Regions from separate parts of the Streptomyces sp. NPDC031466 genome, predicted to be linked through region 2. Evidence: riboswitches for the same ligand, from Rfam matches in the RefSeq annotation. Region 2 holds a riboswitch; the other holds the start of a gene.

Region 1 (3,396 bases), on a different contig from region 2:
GGGCGCGAAGGGGTGCAGCTGCCCGAACTCGGGCCAGGTGACCGGCTCCATCTCGGTGGTCGCGTTGAGCTTCATGGTGCAGGAGCCCAGCGGGATCATGCCGCGGTCGAGCGCGTAGTCGCGGTCGGCCAGCTTGCGCAGGTAGCGCAGCATCGAGGTCTCGGAGCGGTACTGGTGGAAGACCGGGTGCGTGAGGTACTCGTCGCTGCGCAGCAGGCCCTGGGGGAGCGTGTCCGAGACGGTGGCGTCCAGCGCGTCGACGTCGGCCTCCACGCCGAAGGCGCTCCAGACCGCGGCCAGTTGCCGACGCGTGGTGGTCTCGTCGCAGGCGAGCGAGACATGGTCGGCGTCGACGCGGTGGATGTTGACGCCGCTCTCACGGGCGGCCGTGACGAAGTGCTCGGCCTGGCCGGGCACGCGTACGGTCAGCGTGTCGAAGTACGCGCCGTGGACGACCTCGACCCCACCCTCCTTCAGGCCGGCGGCGAGAAGCGTCGCGTAGCGGTGGGTGCGCCGCGCGATGGACTTCAGCCCGTCCGGGCCGTGGTAGACCGCGTACATCCCGGCCATGACCGCGAGCAGCACCTGAGCGGTACAGATGTTGCTGGTGGCCTTCTCGCGGCGGATGTGCTGCTCGCGGGTCTGCAGCGCCAGCCGGTACGCCTTGTTGCCGTCGGCGTCGACGGAGACGCCGACGAGCCGCCCGGGCAGGCTGCGGGCGAACTTCTCGCGCACCGCCATGTAACCGGCGTGCGGGCCGCCGAATCCCATCGGCACACCGAAGCGCTGCGTCGTCCCGACCGCGATGTCCGCGCCCAGCTCACCGGGCGAGGTGAGCAGCGTCAGAGCGAGCAGGTCGGCGGCGACGGTGACGACGGCACCGAGCTCGTGCGCCTCGTCGATCAGCGGCTTGATGTCGCGGACGACACCGGAGGCGCCCGGGTACTGCACCAGTACGCCGACCACACCGCGCTCGGCGACCTCGGCCGGGATGCCGGTGCTCAGATCGGTGACGACGATCTCGACGCCGGTGGGCTCGGCGCGGGTCCTGATGACGGCGATGGTCTGCGGCAGGGTGTCCGCGTCGACGAGGAACACGCCGTCCTTGACCTTGCCCATGCGCCGGGACAGGGCCATGGCCTCGGCGGCGGCCGTGCCCTCGTCGAGCAGCGAGGCCCCGGAGGTGGGCAGGCCGGTCAGCTCGGCGACCATGGTCTGGAAGTTCAGCAGCGCCTCCAGCCGGCCCTGGGAGATCTCCGGCTGGTACGGCGTGTACGCGGTGTACCAGGCGGGGTTCTCCATCACGTTCCGCAGGATCACGGGCGGCGTGAAGGTGCCGTAGTACCCGAGTCCGATCATGGAGTCGAGCACCTGGTTCCGGTCCGCGAGGGAGCGCAGCTCGGCGAGGACCTCGGCCTCGGTGCGGGCACCTGGCAGCTTCAGCGCCTCGGCGTTCTTGATCACATCCGGCACCGCGGCGGCCGTCAGCTCGTCGAGCGAGCCGTACCCGACCTGGGCGAGCATCTTCGCCCGCGCTTCCGCATCGGGCCCTATGTGCCGCTGCTCGAAGGGGATGCCCTGTTCGAGTTCGGAGAGGGGGATGCGATTGGTGGCAGTCATTGCGGAGGCCTCCTGGTCTGCGCGACCTACGAGGGGTACCACGGCGCGGGTACCCGGACGGCCTCCCCCTCTGTCATCTCAACCTGAGAGCTTCACCGGGGCGCGCCCGTGAAGGCACCGTCCCGGCTTTCACCGTCGGTGAGGAAGGGTTTGGGACGTGCCCGCCCGTACGCCCGCCCTGCTTTCCAGAGTGACCTCGTCCGTGCGGTACAGGTGCCTGAGAGATTCCGGGGAGGATTTGCTCCTTCGGCGCCTCCGGCGATCGTGACCCGGAGAGCTCTCCCGCACGGGGTCAGCAGCCGTTCGTCAGCCTACCAGCGAGGGTCACAGGCGTTCCCTCGAGTGGCCGCCCGCCCCGAAGTGCTCTTTCGTAGTGAGTACGAGCGGACAAAGATGAGTAATGCCCACATCTCAGACCCCGCGACAGCTGGAGGGCCCGTGCAGACCGACATCGATCCGCGGAATCTGATCGGCCGCAAGGCGTTCGACCGCAGCGGGGCCAAGATCGGCACGATCGACGAGATCTATCTCGACGACGCCACCGGCGAACCGGAGTGGGCGGCCATACGCACGGGCCTCTTCAGCCGCGACGCCTTCGTCCCCCTGGAGCCGAGCGAACTGGTCGACGACGGCACCCTGCGCATCCCGTTCGACCGCGACCTGATCAAGGACGCCCCGGACTTCGGCGTGGGCCGCCATCTCTCCCCCGCCCAGGAGCTCCAGCTCTACCACCACTACGGCCTGGACACCACGCTCCCCCACCCGCCACCCCCCGACCACGACTTCGGGCACATCGCGGGCTCGGACCCCACCTGAGGCGCCGAGTCTCACCCCGTCTCCACCGCTCCCACCTCCTCCCCGCAGGAGCCCGCTCCGACCAGCGGCAAAGGCTCCGCGGGGCGCAACTCCGGATCATCCGTCCGGAACGTCCGCACCCGCCCCGGCGCCGACCCGGGTGTCTCGAAACGCACGGTCACCCGGCCGAGCCCGCTGCCCTGGACCCATCCGTAGCCGTACTCGGTGTGCCGCACGTCGTGCCCGGCCACCCACCGCCGCTCCGCGGGCGCCACCGTCTCCTGCGCGTCCTCACCGTCAGCCGGTCGCGAAGGAGCCCCCGGCACCGCCTCCCCTGCCGGCGGATCACCCGCTGAACCCTCCGTCGCCGAAACCTCCGCCTCCGCTGCCAGCGCCTGCGCCTGTGCCTGGGCGAAGAGGTCCTCCTGCGTGTAGTCCGCGAGCCCCGTGACCCCTACCCCGAGCAACCGCACCCCGCCCGTGGTGTCCACGGACTCCAGCAGCCGCGCCGCGGCCTCCCGCACCACTGCGGGGTCGTCGGTGGGTCCCCGCAGCGTCTCGGACCGGGTCAGCGTCGAGAAGTCGAAGCGCCGCACCTTCAGCACGATGGTCCGCCCCGAGTGCCCCGCCGCCCGCAGCCGCTGCACGCACCGGTCGGCGAGCCGGGCCACTTCTCCCCTGACGCGGACCCGGTCGTGGATGTCCACGTCGTACGTGTCCTCGACACTGACCGACTTGGTGTCCCGCTCGGCGACCACGGGCCGCTCGTCGCGCGCCAGGGCCATGGCGTACAGCGAGACGCCGTGTGACTTCCCGAGCAGCCGCACCAGCTCGTCCTCCCCCGCCTCCGCGATCTCCTCGACCGTGGTGATCCCGGCCCGCCGCAGGTGGTCGCCGGTGGCAGGCCCCACGCCGGGCAACGTGCGCACCGACATCGGCCCCAGCAGCGCCCGCTCCGTGCCCGGGGCTATCAGCACCAGG
Region 2 (3,396 bases):
GGCGGCAGCGGGACGCCGACGGTGCCCTCGGGGTTCAGCGCGATGCCCAGCTGCGGCGGCAGGCCCCGGGCGAACTCCACGGCGGGCGCCACCGTGCAGCCCATGCGGTCCGCCGCGTCGCCGAGGGCCTGGCGGAACTGCTGCTCGGAGGTGAAGACGGGGACGTACGCCTGGCCGTCGATCTCCAGCGTCGGCAGGTCCAGGGTGCGGCTGTCGGGGCCGCCGCCGTTCGGCAGCGGGACCCAGAGGTGGCTGCGGCCGAGGACCTCCACGATGCGGCCGCCCGCCGGGGCGGGGGCGCCGAGGCAGGCCGCGAGGACCTCTTCCAGTTCGTTGCCCGGCCACCCCCCGTACGGATGGGCGTGTGCCTGCGCCGGAAAGTTCATCTGTCCAACCCCTGCTCGCGACCGCTTAGCCTGCGGCTGAACCCTAACGTCGGCCGCCCTCAGCGGTCGAAGGCGATCCCCCGGCGGTCGAAGGAGACGGCCCGCAGCACCTGCGCCGCCGCCCGGTCCAGGAGCACCGCCGATCCGCAGCCGCGCGGCAGGTCGCCCCGCTCGGCGGCGCCGACCAGCCGGCCGACCGTCCTGCGGTGGCGCGCGAAGGCGTACCGGGACACGCCCCGGCCGCGCTCGCGCTGGCCCTGGAGGGCGGTGTCGGCGGGCACGTCGAGCAGGAGCAGATGCAGTGTCCTGCCGCGCCGGGCGGCCTCGCGGGCCAGCCAGCGGCGCACCCAGGGCTGGGTGCCGCAGTCGTGCACGACGACGCCGGCGCCGGACCGCAGGACGCGGCGCAGGCCCGCGTAGTGCGCGAGGCGGACCAGGGGGCGGTAGAGCGCGTACGGCAGCGGGGCGGGCATGCGGGCGGCCCACGCGTCGCGGGTGTCCTGGGAGTCGACGCGGGGGCCCGTGACGGCCTGGCGCATCAGCGTGGACTTCCCGCCGCCGGGCAGCCCGGAGACGACGACCAGGTCGCCCTCGTCGAAGGTGAGGCGGTGGGGGCTGTGCCCGGCCCGCTGCCGCAGGTCCCGGACGACGGGCACGGGCAGTGGGCCGCAGCCCTCCCGGGCCGGGGCGGCAGCCTGCTTCGGCAGCGCCATCCCCGTGGTCATGGCGTGGACTCTCGTCCTGCTGCGCACCGTGATCGGCCTCCCCATAGCGGTCACGTACTGCTTTCCCCGGCAAGTGTAAAGAGAAGGTAATGCGGCACAAGGGAAATTTCCGGAGCCCACGCCGGGGCCCGCGCCGGACTCGCGCCGCACCCGCGCCGGGAGCCACCCCGGTCCCGCCGGGCCTGCCGGGACCGCCCCGAACCGGCACCGGACCACCAGTCCCCCTGACCCCGGCCGCGTGCAATGATGTGCGCGCCAACTCCATACCGGCCGTTTGAATCCGCGCGGGAGAGTTCCCGGACCAGCACGCATGGGCCCGGGGCGCCGAAGGAGCAAGTCCCTCCCTTGAATCTCTCAGGCCCCGTACCGCGCGGGCGAGGCACATCTGAAAAGCGAGTCGGCACGCCGGCTCCACCCAAGGTGCAAGCCGCGCGTCCCACATGTCGGGACGCTCGCGGCGAACCTCTCAGGTTCCGATGACAGATGGGGAGGATCGACCTCGCCCGTCATGCCCTGGGAGTTCCCTCATGAGCACTGCCCCCCGCCTCACCGCCCTCGATGCCGTGCATCGTGCGCTCGGCGCGACCATGACCGACTTCGCGGGCTGGGACATGCCGCTGCGCTACGGCAGCGAGCGCGACGAGCACAACGCCGTGCGCACCAAGGCCGGTCTCTTCGACCTCTCCCACATGGGCGAGATCACCGTCACCGGCCCCGAGGCCGTCGACCTGCTGAACTTCTCGCTGGTCGGCAACATCGGCTCGGTGGGTGTCGGCCGCGCCCGCTACACCATGATCTGCGCCGAGGACGGCGGCATCCTCGACGACCTGATCGTCTACCGCCTCGGGGAGAGCGAGGCCCCCGAATATCTGGTCGTCGCCAACGCCTCCAACGCCCAGGTCGTGCTCGACGCGCTGGCCGCCCGCGCCGAGGGCTTCGACGCCGAGGTCCGCGACGACCGCGACGCCTACGCGCTGCTCGCCGTCCAGGGCCCCGAGTCCCCCGGCATCCTGAAGTCGGTGACGGACGCCGACCTGGACGGCCTGAAGTACTACGCGGGCCTGCCCGGCACCGTCGCGGGCGTCCCCGCCCTGATCGCCCGCACGGGCTACACCGGCGAGGACGGTTTCGAGCTCTTCGTCGCCCCCGGTGACGCGGAGAAGCTGTGGAACGCGCTGATGGGGGCGGGCACGCCCGTCGGCATGGTGCCGGCCGGCCTCTCCTGCCGCGACACGCTGCGCCTGGAGGCGGGCATGCCGCTGTACGGGCACGAGCTGACCGCCGCCCTCACGCCGTTCGACGCCGGTCTCGGCCGGGTCGTGAAGTTCGACAAGACCTCGCAGGCCGAGACCTTCGTGGGGCGCGCGGCGCTCGCGGCCGCCGCCGAGCGCGCCGAGACCGCCCCGCCGCGCAAGCTGGTCGGTTTGATCGCCGCCGGCCGCCGCGTGCCGCGCGCGGGCTTCTCCGTGGTCGCGGACGGCGAGGTCATCGGCGAGGTCACCTCCGGCGCCCCGTCCCCGACGCTGGGCAAGCCGATCGCGATGGCGTACGTCGACGCGGAGCACGCCGCCCCGGGCACGCCCGGCGTGGGCGTGGACATCCGTGGTACGCACGAACCGTACGAGGTCGTGGCGCTGCCGTTCTACAAGCGCCGGAAGTGACCCCCCGCACACCTTTCCCGTTCCGCAGCACCCACCCGCGTACAGGAGAATTCAGGACATGAGCAACCCCCAGCAGCTCCGCTACAGCAAGGAGCACGAGTGGCTGTCGGACGCCGAAGAGGGCGTGTCGACGGTGGGCATCACGGAGCACGCGGCCAACGCGCTCGGTGACGTCGTCTTCGTGCAGCTTCCCGAGGTCGGTGAGACGGTGACCGCGGGCGAGACCTGCGGCGAGCTGGAGTCGACCAAGTCCGTCAGCGACCTGTACTCGCCGGTGACCGGCGAGGTCGTCGAGGCCAACCAGGACGTCGTGGACGACCCCTCGCTGGTGAACTCCGCTCCCTTCGAGGGCGGTTGGCTCTTCAAGGTCCGGATCGCGGAGGAGCCGAAGGACCTGCTCTCCGCGGACGAGTACACCGAGTTCTCCGGCAGCTAAGGATCTCCCCGATGTCGCTTCTGAACACCCCTCTGCACGAGCTGGACCCGGACGTCGCCGCCGCCGTCGACGCCGAGCTGCACCGCCAGCAGTCGACCCTGGAAATGATCGCCTCGGAGAACTTCGCTCCGGTCGCCGTCATGGAGGCCCAGGGCACCGTCCTCACCAACAAGTACGCCGAGGGCTAC

Evidence for each region. A riboswitch is a leader RNA that binds a small molecule or an ion and turns the genes downstream of it on or off. The one in region 2 is predicted to bind glycine.
Region 1: it holds a riboswitch for glycine, as region 2 does, so the genes downstream of both, gcvP (aminomethyl-transferring glycine dehydrogenase) here and gcvT (glycine cleavage system aminomethyltransferase GcvT) in region 2, are expected to answer to the same signal.

The regions. Positions count from the first base shown of each region.
Region 1 is NZ_JBVIJT010000012.1:9,348-12,743, reverse strand. It holds gene gcvP (aminomethyl-transferring glycine dehydrogenase) at 1-1,620, opposite strand, end outside; glycine riboswitch at 1,816-1,915, opposite strand; gene ACZ5GP_RS27895 (PRC-barrel domain-containing protein) at 2,059-2,436, shown strand; gene ACZ5GP_RS27890 (DNA polymerase IV) at 2,448-3,396, opposite strand, start outside.
Region 2 is NZ_JBVIJT010000017.1:90,249-93,644, forward strand. It holds gene ACZ5GP_RS33105 (enhanced serine sensitivity protein SseB) at 1-386, opposite strand, end outside; gene ACZ5GP_RS33110 (AAA family ATPase) at 446-1,111, opposite strand; glycine riboswitch at 1,387-1,490, shown strand; glycine riboswitch at 1,491-1,604, shown strand; gene gcvT (glycine cleavage system aminomethyltransferase GcvT) at 1,639-2,772, shown strand; gene gcvH (glycine cleavage system protein GcvH) at 2,831-3,208, shown strand; gene glyA (serine hydroxymethyltransferase) at 3,220-3,396, shown strand, end outside.